DNA from 3 places in the Alteromonas sp. KC3 genome. Region 2 is predicted to be linked to each of the others. Evidence: predicted binding sites of a transcription regulator. Region 2 holds the regulator's gene; each other region holds the start of a gene.
What was found. The regulator FliA, encoded in region 2, starts transcription of late flagellar genes. The targets are predictions, from matches to a motif close to CTAAAGNTNNNNNNNNNNNNGCCGATA.
Positions count from the first base shown of each region.

Region 1: a site for FliA is predicted at 3,243-3,269, ahead of JN178_RS03310 (HAMP domain-containing methyl-accepting chemotaxis protein). Genes of this name have one in related genera too.
Region 3: a site for FliA is predicted at 3,943-3,969, ahead of JN178_RS16500 (DUF5610 domain-containing protein). Genes of this name have one in related genera too.

Region 1 covers NZ_AP024235.1:747,947-754,074, forward strand. The annotation lists gene JN178_RS03305 (diguanylate cyclase) at 1-903, opposite strand, end outside; gene JN178_RS03310 (HAMP domain-containing methyl-accepting chemotaxis protein) at 1,073-3,097, opposite strand; gene JN178_RS03315 (symmetrical bis(5'-nucleosyl)-tetraphosphatase) at 3,371-4,198, opposite strand; gene apaG (Co2+/Mg2+ efflux protein ApaG) at 4,210-4,584, opposite strand; gene rsmA (16S rRNA (adenine(1518)-N(6)/adenine(1519)-N(6))-dimethyltransferase RsmA) at 4,592-5,419, opposite strand; gene pdxA (4-hydroxythreonine-4-phosphate dehydrogenase PdxA) at 5,416-6,128, opposite strand, start outside.
Region 2 covers NZ_AP024235.1:1,166,344-1,172,471, forward strand. The annotation lists gene JN178_RS05180 (MinD/ParA family protein) at 1-840, shown strand, start outside; gene JN178_RS05185 (RNA polymerase sigma factor FliA) at 837-1,568, shown strand; gene cheY (chemotaxis response regulator CheY) at 1,605-1,988, shown strand; gene JN178_RS05195 (protein phosphatase CheZ) at 2,023-2,778, shown strand; gene JN178_RS05200 (chemotaxis protein CheA) at 2,791-5,028, shown strand; gene JN178_RS05205 (protein-glutamate methylesterase/protein-glutamine glutaminase) at 5,055-6,128, shown strand, end outside.
Region 3 covers NZ_AP024235.1:3,732,661-3,738,788, forward strand. The annotation lists rRNA gene JN178_RS16490 (16S ribosomal RNA) at 38-1,570, opposite strand; gene JN178_RS16495 (RNA recognition motif domain-containing protein) at 2,059-2,523, shown strand; gene JN178_RS16500 (DUF5610 domain-containing protein) at 2,597-3,913, opposite strand; gene trmA (tRNA (uridine(54)-C5)-methyltransferase TrmA) at 4,116-5,210, shown strand; gene fabR (HTH-type transcriptional repressor FabR) at 5,325-5,927, opposite strand.

The DNA.
Region 1 (6,128 bases), 420 kb from region 2:
GAAGTCTTGCTCGTCTTGGGCACGCTGAACCAGACTCAGCAATTCATAGACGGGGTTGATGAGTTTTCTATTGATAAAGCCGTAGAACACAATCAAAGACAGCACCGACACAAGTGCTCCTCCTAATAGGCTTCCATCTACAATTACGTGTTTATCCGGCCCTTTGGGACGGGCAATTGATATAGCGAATAGTGTTTGCCCTTGTTGTGATTCGAAACGCACGTATAGACGAGGCAGTGTTGCCGAACTAGTTGGTGTTGAAACACCATCTAGATTTAGCGCATCGAAGGAAGTGCTTTGCGAAATAGCCTGCGGTGTTAGTGAATCAATAGCATGAAAGGTTATGTCACCAGTAATATTAGGCGTGATCTTTTCAATGAAACTTTGATCAATTCGTTGTAAAACAACAGCGGTTCCATTGGAGTCACCCTGTTCATCGGAAGGAAGTATTTTACTTGCGATAAGTGCCACAGGGGTGTCTCTAAACATTGAAAACACAGTATGAACCGTGCTTGGTTGTTCAACAGCGTCAAAAATACCGCTTGTCGTGACGGCCTGACTAATCTCATCAAGAGTAAGAGTGGTTTGGAACACCTCAGCTGCAACGACATTATTTTGCTTGTCAAAGAAAAGCCACCCATCAATGCCCAACGTGGTATAACTGGCGGGTATAAAGTAGGTTTTCGCTAACCAATCTATATCTTTCGTCGTGATAGCGTTATAAGTCGTGTCCCACACGGCATTGTCGTACACCAAGTTTTCAAGTGCACTAAGTTCTTGCTCAACTTCTGATGCAACCCGCTGTAGCTCATAAAAGTCGTGTTTCTCAGAAAGGGCTTTTAACTGTGGGTAAGTCACAAATGCGCGTATACACAATTGCACGGCAACAAAGGTAGTGATCACAATGACTACCCCAAAAACTAATTGAGAACGAAGCGACCGAGTACTCAAAATATCCCCCTCAGCAAACACTTCTTACAGTATAGCCAACCTATTAGGTTTCGCCGGGGAACAAAAAAGGGCTCCTTGCGGAGCCCTTTCATTACGTATTTTTTATCGAGTTTACGGGTGTTTACACCTTAAACTGACGAATTGATTGTTGCAGTTCTTCCGCTAATCTTGCCACTTCGTGGCTAGACTCAGACGTTTGTTGTGCACCTGCGGTAGTCTCTTCTGCAATGCCTACAATAGTTTCAAGTTTCTCACTGATTTCTTGCGATACCGTATTTTGTTCACGGGCCGATTGCTCAATTTGAGAACTTACATCGTGCGCTTTATGCACCGCATCAGAAATAATGTCCAGCGCCTGTGTTGCACGTTCAGTTTGCGCCACACAGGCTGCGGTTTGCTCTTTACCTTGGTTCATAACCGCAACAGCGCGTTCAGCACCAGCTTGTAGAACCTCAATCATCGCGTTGATTTCTTGGGTAGATTCTTGAGTACGACTTGCAAGGGTTCTTACCTCGTCAGCTACAACCGCAAAACCACGACCTTGCTCACCAGCACGCGCCGCCTCAATTGCTGCGTTAAGTGCAAGTAAGTTAGTTTGGTCTGCAACACCGCGAATAACATCAAGAATGCCGCCTATACTTGCGCTATCTTGATGAAGTTTATTAATAACGTCTGCTGCGTCTTGAACGTCTTTAGCCAAAATTTCGATAGTATTTTTGTTTTCTATTGAAATTTGTCTGACATTTTCTGCTTCGGCATCCGCATGACGGATTTGGCTAAGCGTATCTTCTGCATTCTGCACCACAAGTTGTGACGTGGAGTGCATTTCTGTTGTTGCTGTGGCTACTTGTCCAATTTGCGACTTTTGGTCTTGGATTGAATGCGTAGTTTGCGCGGTCACTGCTGAGGTTTGCTCTGATGCGGCAGCAAGTTGCTCTGCACGCACGTTAATAGCAGTGATCAACTCTTTCAAGTTACCAATTAGCTTATTACAGTTTCTGGCCAGCAGTCCAAACTCGTCTTGTGCTGAATCATCAAGGCGATGTGTTAAATCACCAGACGATGCTACTGTCAGTAACTCATTAACGCGATAAAGCGGGCGAGTAATCGCGCGTACTGTCACAAACCCAATAAACGCAGCAATAGCAATTGAGAAAAGTACCACTAGCACAACAATGGTGTTACCTGTCGTGATAGTGCCGTTTACCTGTTCTTCTATATCGCTGGCCTTTCTGTCGGCTTCTGTTAACAGTTTTTCTAGCTCAATAATGCCCTGAGCGATATTCGCATCAGATGCGTTAAGCGCTTTTTCTGCATCATTTCGGCGCTCTAGGCGGTCTACATGCAGCTGAACTACGCCATCACTGGCTTTAATAGCATTTACCGCACCGTTAACTAAATCGTTAATTTCATCTAGCGTTCCTGAGTCATCGCGGCCACCAGCGGTTTCAACCATTTCGCTTAGCTGGGTAACCACTTTTTCAACAACAAGGTCAACTTCATTACCCAAGGTTTGAGAACGCACTAGCGTTTGCGTTTTCACGTATTCGTTAGACACGGTAAGTAGGGATAACAGTGAAGACTCTAATTGACTGCCTACTTCGGCTGCTCTACGTAGACTTGCATTGCTTTGAACTGCATCTAAGTCTGAAAAATCAAGAAGATATGTTGAGGCGTCGTCGGCGTTATCTTCAGCGTCGCCTAAGCGGTCTTGAATAGTATTGCGAAGTCCCAAGTACTTTTCATGATTCTTATACATTTCTTCGACGTTTGCGGTATACGCATCGAAAGATTGTCGAACTGAATTCAGTGTACTCTTTAACTGTGGTTGGTCATCGACAGCAAGGGCAAGTTTCTTATACTCACTATCAAAGCTCTCTTTTGCGGCGTTAAACGAAGTGCGTTTTTTCTCAAGTCCATTGAGCTCTTCTTCAATATAACTCTCAAAAGTTAGGCGACCCATATTAAGAAAGCTGGCTTTCAACGCGTTACTACCTGCAACGGTTGGAAGGGCGACATCGTTGACCTCTTCGGTCGCAGAGCCTATTGAATTGAGGTTATAAAGCGAAACAACACTGATTACGATCAGAAGTGCGCTGATCGCTACAAATCCCCCGATTACGCGCGTGGCTACGGTTATTTTCATCGGAACTCCTGGATGAGTGCATTTTTGTTCTTATCACTAACGATATTACCCCTCAACCTTATTAAAATACACCCAAATCAACATGAATGTGATTGTACTTTAGGGTGAAGGTTTAATACATCATCGTTACTATCACAAATAATTGTATCGGCTTCAGAGACTTAATGTTTACTTTATTTATGCTATTTGCACATAAATAGTTACTGGTTGTACCAGTTTTGTTCAAGTTTTTACTATTTGTAAGGAAGTTTGCTCACTAAATGAAGTGTACGCTCATGCCGAAACACTAATTAGCTCATTCTTACCAAGCTCTAACATGGTCATGGATTGGCCCCATACATAACCGGTATCTAGGCCAATAAATTGCGGGTTATTGGTTTGTCCTGACAACGCGGCCCAATGCCCAAAAATGACCTTTTCATTGCTGCCCAAATGCGTATTTTCATGTTCGAACCATGGAAGTAAGGTGCTGCTTGTACTATGCATTATGGCACTGGGATGTGCTTTGTTATCGAAATCTAGCGTCGAATTTTTGTGAACGAAACGCATTCTTGTGCAGGCATTTACGATAAACCGCAGGCGTTCGCTACCTGCTAATTCCTCTGACCATTTATCAGGCTTGTTGCCATACATTTCTGTTAAAAAGGCAGCGTATTGCGGGCGTTTGAGTACATCACTCACTTCGTCACTTAACGCAAGCAGCTTGTGCGTTGACCACAGTGGATATAAGCCTGCATGAACGATTGCTGTGTTGTTTGCTACCTTTTGAGCAAGAGGAAAGTGACGTAACCAATCTACAAGTTCTGGCAAATCTGAGGCACTGAGTAGCGGTGCGAGCTTATCCGATTTTTTCGCTTTGCGTATGTTATTTACAACGGCAAGTAAATGGAGGTCATGATTCCCTAAAACACTGGAAAAGCTGTCGCCAAGAGATTTAAGAAAGCGTAATGTACTTAAAGAGTCTTCACCTCTAGCCACTAGATCGCCCACGGCGAAGAGTGAATCGGCATTGGGGTCAAAGCGCGCTTTATCCAGTACGCGACGCAGACCATCATAACAACCTTGAATATCACCAATGATGTACGTGTTGCCTTGCGACATGCGAAGCTACCTTAATGGAGAATACTGGGAATGGCTAAACGGAATACTGAAATTGGTACGCGGAAACGCTCGCCGTTTTCGCGTTCCATTTCATAGTAGCCTTCCATATTTCCAACGGGGGTGTCAATGACCGCGCCACTGGTATAATCAAAACTTTCACCTGCCTTTAATATCGGCTGTTTTCCAACAACACCGGCACCTTCCACTTCAGAGGTTTTACCGTTTGCGTCGGTTATACGCCAATAACGATTAATCAATTGAACCGTCTCGTTACTCTTATTCTCTATTGTGATGTGATAGGCAAACGCGTATTGCTTAGCGTCAGAAGGGAGGTGGTCAGGAAGGTGGCGAGTTTTCACTCGCACCTGAATATCGAGTTCTTCCATAGATGCCTTACTGCTCTTGTTGGCTCTCTTTGGCTGAAACTGCATTGGCAAGTGTGGCGAAATCGCCAAGAGACAGCACTTCTGCCCGACATGTTGGGTCGATACCTAATGCGCTTATTTCTTCTTCACTCAAGCAATCTTTCAAAGAGTTACGAATGGTTTTTCGGCGTTGGTTAAAGGCTTGTGCACAGACACGCTCAAGCGTATTTACCGAAACAACATCAACGGGCGGTGCACTGTGAGGAACTAATTTTACTACTGCTGAGTCAACCTTTGGCGCAGGCTTGAAAGCACCTGGCGGCACGTTAAGTACAGGAATGACATGACAGTAATATTGTGCCATAACCGATAAACGGCCATAGTTCTTTGAACCGGGTCCAGCGGCCAATCTATTCACCACTTCTTTTTGCAGCATAAAGTGCATGTCTTCAATACTGCTGGCGTGATCGAATAAATGAAACATTAAAGGCGTTGAGATGTTGTACGGCAAGTTACCAAATACGCGAAGCTTTTTGTCCTTAATCGGCATTTCTTTCAATAGGGCCGAAAAGTCCATTGTCATGGCATCTTGCTCAATAACGGTTAGCTTGTCACCATTGAAAGGGTGATGGCGCAACCGCTTAGCTAAGTCTCGGTCCAGCTCGATAACCGTTAAGGCGTCAACCTCTTCACATACCGGATCGGTTAGTGCACCAAGACCTGGGCCAATCTCGACTAAGTTTTGTTCGTTTTTGGGGCCAATTGCGGCAACAATTTTTCCAATCACATATTCATCGTGAAGAAAGTTTTGGCCAAATCGTTTTCTGGCCGTATGGCCTAAATGTGTTTTACTCATTGTTGATGTTGTGCAAGCTCAATGGCTTTTTCCAATGCTTTTCTAAAACTTCCAGCGTCAGCTTCTCCTGTACCTGCAAGGTCAAGGGCGGTGCCGTGATCTACTGAGGTACGAATGAAAGGCAAACCCAGAGTGATATTTACTGATGCGCCGAAGCCTTTGTATTTTAATACAGGTAAGCCTTGGTCGTGGTACATAGCCAGTACAACATCAGCATTTTCTAAATACTTCGGCTGAAAAATGGTATCGGCTGGCAAAGGCCCGGTAATATTCAAACCTTCAGCGCGTAACTCTTCCAGTGCTGGTATGATGGTATGAATTTCTTCCGTTCCAATATGCCCATCTTCACCAGCGTGAGGGTTTAGTCCACACACGTAAATGTGGGGCTCTTTAATACCGAATTTAAGTTTAAGATCGGTATTAATGATGTGAATCACTTTGTGTAATCTCTCACGAGTGATCGCTTTCGCCACGTACTCTAGCGGGATATGTGTTGTCGCAAGGGCAACGTTAAGTCCTTCCGTTGCTAGCAGCATAACCACATCGATAGTGTTTGATTGATAGGCGAAGAACTCGGTATGCCCGCTAAATGATACCCCAGCCTTGTTAATTATGCCCTTGTGTACAGGGCCTGTAACAACTGCGTCAAAGTCTCCATCCATATTGGCTTGGCAGGCTTGTCGTAATGTCTCGACAACGTAAAGTCCAT
Region 2 (6,128 bases):
AGAAAAATGAAGCAATCAAGGTTAATCAAAGTTATTGCCGTCACCGGAGGTAAAGGTGGCGTCGGTAAAACAAATATTACACTAAACACCGCCATTGCTATGGCTAAGCAGGGTAAGCGTGTAATGGTTCTCGATGCAGACTTAGGTCTGGCTAATGTCGATGTGATGTTAGGTCTTCGCGTCGAGAAAAATCTTTCTCACGTATTATCGGGTGAATGCACGCTTGATGAGGTACTCGTCACTGGTCCGCATGGAATCAAGATTGCGCCAGCGACATCGGGTACACAGTCAATGGCAGAGTTATCACCTACTCAGCATGCGGGTTTAATACGCGCCTTTAGTGAATTACGTTCACAAATTGATGTTCTCATCGTCGATACCGCAGCGGGTATCTCAGACATGGTATTAAGCTTTTCTAAAGCGTCGCAGGATATTATGGTTGTAGTGTGCGACGAGCCTACATCATTAACTGACGCTTACGCGCTGATCAAAATTTTGAATCGCGAACACGGTGTGTTTCGATTTAAAGTGGTCGCCAATATGGTGCGCGACGTGCGGGAAGGGCAAGAGCTGTTTAGTAAATTAAGTAAAGTAACAGGTCGATTTTTGGATGTTGCACTAGAATTAGTGGCAACTGTCCCGTTTGATGAAAATATTCGTAAAGCGGTACGCAAACAAACCGCTATCGTCGATGCCTACCCAGGTTCGCCTGCTGCCGTTGCAATTACTCAACTGGCTAACAAGGCATTGTCATGGCCAATCCCGGCTCAGCCAGGTGGTCATTTAGAGTTTTTCATTGAACAGTTGGTTGCAGAGAAAGCAGTAGGAAATCAGCGTTGAATAGCAAGGCAGCAGCTTATCAACAACAAACCGATAAGTCGCAGTTAGTCGAACGACATGCGCCTTTGGTTAAACGTATCGCTCATCACTTGATGGCGCGTTTGCCCGCTAGTGTACTTGTTGACGATTTAATTCAATCAGGCATGATTGGTTTATTAGAAGCTGCTCGCAATTTTGACGGCTCGAAAGGTGCGAGCTTTGAAACCTTTGCGGGTATTCGTATCCGCGGTGCTATGCTGGACGAGATTCGAAAAGGCGATTGGACGCCGCGGTCAGTGCATCGCAACGGTCGCGCGATAACAGAAGCCATTTCGCAAGTAGAAGGCGAGACTGGACGCGATGCCAGAGATTCTGATATTGCTGCTAAACTCAATGTGAGTTTGCAGGACTATCATCAAATGTTGAATGAAGTAAATGCTGGTAAGTTGGTTGGCATTGAAGATTTAGGTGTGTCTGAGGACGTTATTTCGACTGAACAAAATCGGGGTAGCGACGCACCACTTGAAGACTTGATGCAAGGTGCTTTCCAAAAGGCGTTAGCCCATGCGATTACAACATTACCTGAACGAGAAGCTATCGTGCTTTCTTTATACTATGATGAAGAGCTAAACCTACGAGAAATAGGTGAAGTACTTGATGTTAGTGAATCGAGAGTAAGCCAAATTCACAGTCAGGCCATGTTAAAACTCAAATCACGAATGAAGTCGTGGCAAGCTGACGAAGAATAGATATTAATAACAATTAACCCCTCACTGGAGGCTATTTTGGATAAAAGTATGAAAATTCTCGTGGTTGACGATTTTTCTACCATGAGACGTATCATCAAAAACCTACTTAAAGACTTGGGTTTCTCCAACATCCAGGAAGCGGATGACGGAAGTACGGCGTTGCCAATGCTACAGCAAGGCGACTTTGACTTTGTCGTTACCGATTGGAATATGCCAGGCATGCAAGGAATTGACTTGCTGCGTGCTATTCGTGCCGATGACAAACTGAAGCATTTGCCTGTGCTAATGGTTACTGCTGAAGCCAAGAAAGAACAAATTGTTGCGGCAGCGCAAGCCGGCGTAAATGGCTATGTAGTTAAGCCTTTCACAGCTGCAACATTAAAAGAAAAATTGGATAAAATTTTCGAACGTTTAGGTTGATCCAGACGCTCACCAGAGAAACGAGGTTTACTGGATGTCACCAAATGTAAACGTTCCGATTACATTGGACGAAGCTAAACAACTTGTTGCCTATCTTGAAGAGGGTGACAACGCTTCAGCCAATGCGCTACTTGAAGCAGCCTCAATGAAGGAGAATGTTGAGCTGTTTGCAGAAGTAGGAAAACTGACGCGTCAACTTCATGATGCGCTCAATAATTTTCAGATTGACGATCGCATTAAGAATCTTGCGACCGAAGATATGCCTGATGCACAGTCTCGTCTGACATACGTCATTGAAGAAACTGAAAAAGCTGCTAATACTACTATGGATGCAGTAGAAGCGAGCATGCCAATTGCAGAAACGCTCGCTGAGCGCATCGAGAAAGTGATGCCTGAGTGGAAAAAGCTAATGAGCCGCCAAATAGAATTAGGCGAGTTCAAAGCGCTTTGTGCAGATTTAGATAACTTACTTGAAGAAAGCGCAGAGCAATCAACTAAGCTCACACAGTTACTGACAGAAGTATTGATGGCACAGGGTTATCAAGATTTAACTGGTCAGGTAATTCGCCGCGTTATCGACTTGGTAAAAGAAGTCGAGGACAGCCTAGTAAACATGTTAACCATGTTTGGCGAGCGCGACGGTTCAGAACATTCTAAACCTTCTAGCGTTAAGGCCGATAAAAATGATGGTGTACAAGCGGAAGGCCCAATTATTGACGCGGAAAATCGCGATGATGTTGTTTCTGGCCAAGATGATGTAGATGATCTTTTGTCTAGCTTAGGTTTTTAGGGGAGCGGGCGCATGTCGTTTGATGTTGACGAGGATATATTACAGGACTTTCTAGTAGAAGCTGGAGAGATACTTGAACAATTACAAGAACAGCTCGTTGATCTTGAGAACAATCCAGAAGACGCGGATTTGCTGAATGCAATTTTCCGCGGCTACCATACTGTTAAAGGCGGAGCAGGGTTTCTATCCCTGACTGAGTTGGTTGAAATATGCCACGGGGCCGAAAACGTTTTCGATGTTATGCGAAACGGGCAACGTACACTCACGCCGGAGTTAATGGATATTATTTTGCAGGCCACCGATGTGGTGGTAGAGATGTTTGAACGTGTTAAAGCGCGTGATCCTCTAGAACCTGCAGATGCACATCTTGTCGACTTATTACACAAACTAAGTCGCCCAGAATCTCCTGACGAAAATATCTTTGGCGATACTGCACCCAGTGCAACTCAGCCTGCAGAGGTTGAGGATGAGCCTGAACTTGTTATTGAAGAGTCAGAGCCTACATCGTCGTCAAGTGACGGTGGTGGCATTGATGAAATCACTGAAGATGAATTCGAAGCCTTGCTAGATGAACTTCATGGTTCAAGTGCTCCCGGTCAGTCTGCACCAAAAGCGGCAGCGCCAGCGAAAGCCGCTGAACCTGCACCAAGCGCAGGCGGTGATAGCGATGACATCACCGATGAAGAATTCGAAGCGCTTCTTGACGATTTACACGGTAAAGGTCAATTTGGCGGTAGCGAAGATGCAGCACCTGCATCAGCACCTGCGCCAGCGGCACCGGTATCTGCATCAAGCGATGAAGAAATTACTGACGACGAGTTTGAAGCGCTACTTGATCAATTGCATGGTTCGGGGCAAGGTCCTACCAAACAATCGTCAACGCCCGCTGAGCCAGTGGTAGATAAAACGGCTACCGACGCGATTAACAAAGCGAAAAGCGAAGCGCCAGCAGCACCTAAGGCTGGTCCAGCGCCGCAAAAGGCTGCAGCAGCCGCTCCTGCTCCAGCGCCTGCTGGGGCAGCGAAGAAAGAAGCACCCAAAAAAGACGATAAAAAAGCCGCACCAGCAGCACCTCCGGCTGAGACTACAGTGCGTGTTGACACCAAGCGCTTAGATCAAATTATGAATATGGTCGGCGAGTTGGTATTGGTTCGAAATCGCCTTATTAGTTTGGGTATTAATAGCAATGACGAAAGTATGTCGAAAGCTATTGCTAACCTTGATGTTGTAACAGGCGACTTGCAAGGCGCGGTGATGAAAACCCGCATGCAGCCAATCAAAAAGGTATTTGGTCGATTCCCCCGCGTTGTACGCGACCTCGCTCGAAGCCTCAAGAAAGAAATTACCCTTGAGTTGGTTGGTGAAGAAACCGATCTAGATAAGAACTTGGTTGAAGCATTGGCCGATCCGTTGGTTCACTTGGTGAGAAACTCAGTGGACCATGGTATTGAAATGCCTGATGACCGCGCAGCGGCCGGTAAACCGCGCATGGGGACGGTTCAGCTGTCTGCATCACAAGAAGGCGATCACATCCTTCTTACTATCGAAGACGATGGTAAAGGTATGGATCCCGAAAAGCTTAAAGAAATTGCGATAAGCCGCGGTGTGCTTGATGCAGATGCTGCAGCTCGTATGTCAGACGTGGAAGCTTTTAATCTTATCTTTGCCCCTGGGTTCTCAACCAAAACTGAAATTAGTGATATTTCGGGCCGTGGTGTGGGTATGGATGTGGTTAAAACCAAGATTAACCAACTAAACGGTACCGTTAATATCGACTCGCAGCTTGGTAAAGGTACGCGATTAGACATCAAAGTACCGCTTACTCTAGCCATACTTCCAACCTTAATGATTGTGGTAGGCAAACAAACCTTTGCGTTACCGCTTGGTGCAGTTAATGAAATTATTAACATGGACATCAAGAAAACCAATACGGTTGATGGTCAGCTGACGATGATTGTCCGCTCCAAAGCTATTCCGCTGTTCTTCCTTGGGGAATGGCTGATTCGTGGTCCTAAGAACATCGATAAAGAAAAAGGACACGTTGTTGTGGTACAGATTGGAACGCAGCAAGTCGGCTTTGTGGTTGATGCATTAATTGGTCAAGAAGAAGTGGTTATTAAGCCGTTAGATGCGCTCTTACAGGGCACGCCGGGTATGGCTGGTGCGACAATAACATCTGATGGTGGTATTGCACTTATTTTGGATATACCGAGTCTACTGAAGCGTTACGCCCGTAAGCCCATAAAGTAGGGCTGTAATAATAGGAAAAGTAATCCATGGTCTTTAAAGTCCTGGTCGTGGACGACTCTACTTTCTATCGACGTCGAGTGAAAGAAATTCTCGATGCCGATAGAGAGTTGGAAGTAGTAGGCGAAGCGAGAAATGGGCGAGATGCGCTCGAGAAGTTAGAAACCCTCACTCCAGACGTAATAACAATGGACGTGGAAATGCCGATCATGGATGGAATTTCTGCGGTAAAAGCCATTATGGAGAAGCGTCCAACTCCTATACTGATGTTTTCCTCGCTAACCCATCATGGCGCGCAAGCCACACTTGATGCGTTAGAAGCGGGGGCACTCGATTTTCTGCCAAAGAAATTTGAAGACATCGCGCAAGATCGAAAAGATGCGACACGTTTATTGTGTACAAAAGTTCGTCTTATTGCGCGACGCGGTGTTGGTCTTAAACGCCCTGTTATGCGCTCTGTAGAAACAAGACGCCTTCCAGAAAATGCGCCTAAACCGGCTTTTTTTAGAAGTTCAGGTTTGTTGTCTGGCCGTAAAGACGCGGCAAAACAGCCAACGGTGTCTTCGGTAAGGCCAAGCGGCAAGCACTATAAGTGCTTAGCAATAGGTGCATCAACTGGAGGGCCTGTCGCGTTACAGAAGGTATTGTCGCCGCTACCTGCAGACTTCCCTTATCCAATTGTCCTTGTTCAGCATATGCCGGGTACATTCACGTCTGCGTTTGCTCAGCGTTTAGATTCCAATTGCAAAATAAGTGTAAAAGAAGCCGAAACTGGCGATGTACTTAAACCGGGACACGCGTACTTAGCGCCGGGTGGCAAGCAAATGATCATTGAATCTGCCGGTGTAAACAAAACGATTACCATTGTCGAAGCCAGTGCTGCCGATAAAGTAAGTTACAAACCCAGTGTTGACTTAACGTTTAGCTCAATTGCTCGCGCTTATGGCGGTGATGTACTTGGCGTAATATTAACAGGCATGGGCGCAGACGGAAGAGAAGGCTGTCGCACGCTTAAAGGTTTAGGGGCGACCATTTGGGCGCAGGATCAAGATTCTTGTGTCGTATATGGCATGCCTCAAGCTGTGGCGGTAGAAAATATATCG
Region 3 (6,128 bases), 2.0 Mb from region 2:
TGTAGGCACTGCATCAAGGCGTCTATCGACGTAATGGTAAGGAGGTGATCCAACCCCAGGTTCCCCTAGGGTTACCTTGTTACGACTTCACCCCAGTCATGAAACACAAAGTGGTAATCGTCCTCCCGAAGGTTAGACTAACTACTTCTTTTGCATCCCACTCCCATGGTGTGACGGGCGGTGTGTACAAGGCCCGGGAACGTATTCACCGCAGTATTCTGACCTGCGATTACTAGCGATTCCGACTTCATGGAGTCGAGTTGCAGACTCCAATCCGGACTACGACATTCTTTAAGGGGTCCGCTCCACATCACTGTCTCGCTTCCCTCTGTAAATGCCATTGTAGCACGTGTGTAGCCCTACACGTAAGGGCCATGATGACTTGACGTCGTCCCCACCTTCCTCCGGTTTGTCACCGGCAGTCTCCTTAGAGTGCCCAACTTAATGCTGGCAACTAAGGACAAGGGTTGCGCTCGTTGCGGGACTTAACCCAACATCTCACGACACGAGCTGACGACAGCCATGCAGCACCTGTGTCAGAGTTCCCGAAGGCACCAATCTATCTCTAGAAAGTTCTCTGCATGTCAAGTGTAGGTAAGGTTCTTCGCGTTGCATCGAATTAAACCACATGCTCCACCGCTTGTGCGGGCCCCCGTCAATTCATTTGAGTTTTAACCTTGCGGCCGTACTCCCCAGGCGGTCTACTTAGCGCGTTAGCTTCGCTACGCACGATTTAAAATCACACACAGCTAGTAGACAGCGTTTACGGTGTGGACTACCAGGGTATCTAATCCTGTTCGCTACCCACACTTTCGCACATGAGCGTCAGTCTTTGGCCAGGGAGTCGCCTTCGCCACTGATGTTCCTCCAGATATCTACGCATTTCACCGCTACACCTGGAATTCCACTCCCCTCTCCAAGACTCTAGTCTGCCAGTTCTAAATGACCATCCCAGGTTGAGCCCGGGGCTTTCACATCTAGCTTAACAAACCGCCTGCGTGCGCTTTACGCCCAGTAATTCCGATTAACGCTCGCACCCTCCGTATTACCGCGGCTGCTGGCACGGAGTTAGCCGGTGCTTCTTCTGTTGTTAACGTCACGGCTAGCAGGTATTAACTACTAACTTTTCCTCACAACTGAAAGTGCTTTACAACCCGAAGGCCTTCTTCACACACGCGGCATGGCTGCATCAGGGTTTCCCCCATTGTGCAATATTCCCCACTGCTGCCTCCCGTAGGAGTCTGGGCCGTGTCTCAGTCCCAGTGTGGCTGATCTTCCTCTCAGAACAGCTAGAGATCGTCGCCTTGGTGAGCCTTTACCTCACCAACTAGCTAATCTCACTTGGGCCTCTCTTTGCGCCGGAGCCGAAGCCCCGTTTGGTCCGAAGACATTATGCGGTATTAGCAGTCGTTTCCAACTGTTATCCCCCTCGCAAAGGCAAGTTCCCAAGCATTACTCACCCGTCCGCCACTCGTCAGCGATGTGCAAGCACATCCTGTTACCGTTCGACTTGCATGTGTTAGGCCTGCCGCCAGCGTTCAATCTGAGCCATGATCAAACTCTTCAATTAAATATATCGAAATATGAATCGTCGTTGTGACACTCTTAACGAGTGCCCACACAGATTGTCTTGTCTAAATTTTTAAAGAACGTTGCGACTTCGTCGCAATTCACTAGAAGCTTTGCTTCCTAGTGACTCACCCTGTTCGAGTGAGGTGCGCATTTTACATCGTTTATTTTTGATGTCAACCTTGTTTTTAAACTTTTTATTTGCTTGAAAACTTGGTTTCGCACTTAGCTCTTTGAACACTTCATTTTACTTGAAGCCCCCTCAGAACGTGGAGCGCATTATAGATACCTACTGGAAAAGATCAACAGCTAATTTGTCTTTTTTTGCATTTTAACCCAATTTTAGTGTTAACCGCTCATTTCTCCATCATTTCATATGATCAAATGCACCTTTAGACTAGTTTTTTCACAATTTATTGTTCAATTTGTTACAAATGAGTAAACTATGACCAGCCTCCAACCCATAATAAACAATAGAAAGGTAGGTATATGAAAGTAGGCTTTATTCAATGCGCTGTTATTAGCGCTATTTTTGCAATTGCAGGTTATTTGTTATTTTCTTCAGCTAGTTTAAATGTACACGTTCCATTGACCGTGTCCGCCGCTTTGCTCATTAGCGGTATCGTCACACCATGGCTAGCATCTCTTATTCAAAGCACATCTTCCTCAGATGCCAGAGATAACACTCAAGAAGGTTCCATTGAAACACTCTACGTAGGTAATTTACCTTACCGTGCAAACGAGAGTGCAGTTAAGGAATACTTTAGCAGTTATATAGAAGTACAGTCTGTCCGCCTAATGAAGGATCGCAAAACAGGTAAGCGTAAAGGTTATGGTTTTATTGAAGTGATCACTGACGATCTAAATAGCGTCATTGATAAAACTAACGATTCCATCTTTCAAGAACGTACGCTAAAAGTACGCCCAGCGAAAGATAAGGTCGAACACGCTTAAGGTATGTTCATGTTGATATAAACAAAAGCCCGGACTCGTTCCGGGCTTTTTTATATTTACAAACTCTTCCTAATTATGAATTAGCAGTTGTCTCTGTGCTTTGCGGAAGTCCTTGCAACAAAGTTTGGTTAAAGGTATGAAATCTATTTATTGCCGATACCAAGTCAGGCACCTGAACGTCTTCCATTTTACTAATTAGTCCCGCAATTAAGGTATTGTAATCTTCATTGCTAGATAACGTACTTTCTACATTGGAAAATGTGCTCATCATTTTATCTAGGTATTGCGAGATTGGACTCACAACATTTCCAAATTGCGATTTGTCACTTTTCTCATCATTATAATGCTGAATATTTTCATACGTCTTTAGGACTTCTGTTTGTGTTGTCCTGTTCAGTTGAAGCGCGTAACCAACCAGTTCCTTATCATCAAAGCCCAAACTGAGTGCTTCTTCAAACGCTTTGTCTATGTCTCCACTATAAAACGTATCTGCAAGATCCTGAACTTGCCCAACGAGATCCGCAACTGATTGAAGCTCATCTTCATCTAACTCACCTTTGAGCGAAAAACTAATACCGCTTCTTTCGTAATATTGGTAAGAAGTGGTTTGCTCAGCTGTAAACGATTGCGAATCACTACTTGTTTCAGCGCCGTTGTCATCTGACGCGTTTTGCGTACCAGAATTTTGTGCAGTGAATGACAATTGCTGCGAAGCCTGAAATGACCGCAGACTTTCAAAGCTAAAGGTCACCTCATCGCCATCTTTGGTTCGGATTAAAAGGCTTCCTGACTTTTCATCTGACGCTGATACTGCTTCTAAAGACGTTAATGACACTGCAGTAGCTTCATTGCGACCAAAAATGTCTGTTTCTAGGTCGTCAATGCCCGTATCAATCAAGTCACGGCTTTTTGTCATTCCTTGCTGAATTTCGTCATTCATAAACCCCGCAAGATCTTTTTCTGCCATAGCAAAGCCACGACTCACACCTTCTCTCGCTTGGCTAAATAATCCGGTGAGCTTTTCATCACTAGCCCCACCATTCGCCGCACCTCGAATCACTCCCCCCACAAACTTAAGAACGTTCCTCGCCACCTTTTCAAAATCGAACAAACTGGTCGACTTTTCTTCAATCGCTTTGTCTTTCGATTCCTGTGGTTTTTGGCCGTCAATCTCAAGTGTTTGGTTAAGACTGCTGCTGACAACACGTAGTCCGATACTGGTCTGACTGCTTGATACCGACACCGACGCCGCTTGTTGCTTTGAAAACTCGGCAGCTTGTTGCAACCCATCTTGTTGCAATTGCTTTTTCAGCGCCTCATTCGGGTGAACTGATGCCTTTTGCTCAGCCTTTTGGTCTCCCATAAAGGCTTTAATTTGACCCACGTTCATAATTTGATCCTCACTATCCTCTTTCTTATTATCGGCACTGAATCAGGATTGTTTAATTTTAATACACCTTTTTTATCCCTGCTTGTATAAAAGTGCTTATAAAGCCATTTAGCATTGCACATATTTTGTGAGGGACTACAATTCGCGACCTTGCAAAACAAAACAACGGTGTTAACCACGAAATCGTGATGGAGAGAGTAATATGACCGCACCAGATCTGAAAAACTATCAAGCTCAGCTTGACGAAAAAGTTACCCGCCTAGGTGACTTACTTTCTCCATTTAATGCACCGAAGTTAGAGGTTTTTAGTTCCCAGCCTACGCATTACCGTATGCGTGCTGAGTTTAGGGTTTGGCATGAAGGTGACGACCTATATCACATCATGTTCAACCAAGAGACAAAGGAAAAATACCGTGTCGACGCTTTTCCACCAGCATGCGAGACCATTAATCGCGCAATGACCGCGTTACTGGAACACGTAAGACCGTCAGAAGTCTTAAGGAAAAAGCTTTTTCAGATAGATTACCTTTCTGCGCTTTCAGGAGAATTGGTAATAAGCCTCTTATATCACCGTCAACTCGACGACGAATGGGAACAACAGGCAAGAGCATTAAAGCAATCACTTGAAACTGAGTTTAAAAAAGTAAACATCATTGGCCGAGCTCGTAAGCAGAAACGCGTTATAGATGATGACTTCGTTATTGAGCGATTACCAATTAAAGACAGAACATTCATTTTCAAACATATCGAAAATAGCTTTACCCAACCAAATGCTTCGGTAAATTGCAGCATGATTGAATGGGCTCTTGACTGTGTTACCCCCCTTACCGGTGATCTACTCGAAATGTATTGTGGCGCAGGAAACTTCTCACTTCCTTTGGCGCTTCATTTCGACAATGTGGTTGGAACTGAAATAGCGAAGCCGTCAGTTCAAGCTGCACAGTTCAACATAGAACAAAACAAACTGAATAACGTAAAAATTGTTAGATTAGCCGCGGAAGAATTTACACAAGCCATGAAAGGCGAACGTACGTTTAGTCGGTTAGAAGGAATTGAACTGAAGGATTACAACTTTACAACGGTTCTTGTCGACCCTCCGCGCGCAGGCCTTGATGTAGAATCACTAAAAATGATTCAGGATTACGACAACATTGTATATATCTCATGTAATCCCGAGACGCTTGCACAGAATCTTGAATTACTTTGCAAAACTCACGAAATAAGTGCAGCGGCGTTATTCGACCAATTCCCGTTTACACATCACGTCGAAGCTGGTGTGCTATTGTCACGAAAATAGAGCACGGCTTCTATACAAAAAAAGTATACTAAAGAGGCCAAAAGCGGCCTCTTTTACATTAGAGAATGTTAGTTTTTGCGCTTTAGTTTTACGGTAAAGATCAACACCCTCTCGTTATTTCTTACCTACAGTTGTCGTTGCGCCCACCTGCACAAACCTCAGTTGAGCTTTAACTTTTTCACCAATTTCACCACGCAATTTATCGTCAGCTTCCAGTGCTTCAGCCCCCGCACTGAAAACAAGTCTCACCATCGCATCAGCTTGCAATTGCGCACATGCATATTCCACACTTTGTTGCTCAATAATATAGTCGGTGAGCTCATCAATAAAATGCTGTATTTCTCGAAAAACTGCTAAACGATACGCCGAAGACGTTCCTGTGTGCTCACGCAATAATAAACGAAATACATTTTTATTCGCTGCGATAAACTCCATGAAAGTTTCTACTGAGGTATGAATAACACCGCCGCCAGATGCAATGCGTCGCCTGGCCTGCCGCATCAATTGTCGAAGTGCTAAACCAGCTTCGTCGACCAATGTAAGCCCCAATTCATCCATATCTTTGAAGTGTCGATAGAAAGACGTAGGAGCAATACCTGCTTCACGAGCAACTTCTCTTAAGCTAATTGCCGAAAGACTTCGGTTTTCATCAAGCAAAGAGAACGCGGCGTGGATGATATTTTGGCGGGTTTTTAATTTCTGTTCTTGTCGGCTCACAGTTACACCATATTAAGAGGCCCTAGCATAAGACTTTGTAGTCTATCGTAAGAGTATGCGTCAAAGAAACAAAGAAGGTGAATTCTCGCTTAAGCAAATGTTGACGATATTAAAACGTGACGAAGTTAATATTTTGTTAAGAACTGAAAATAGAGTGTGATACGGTAGTTTAATAGAGTCTGCTGTCAAATAACCAAGGGG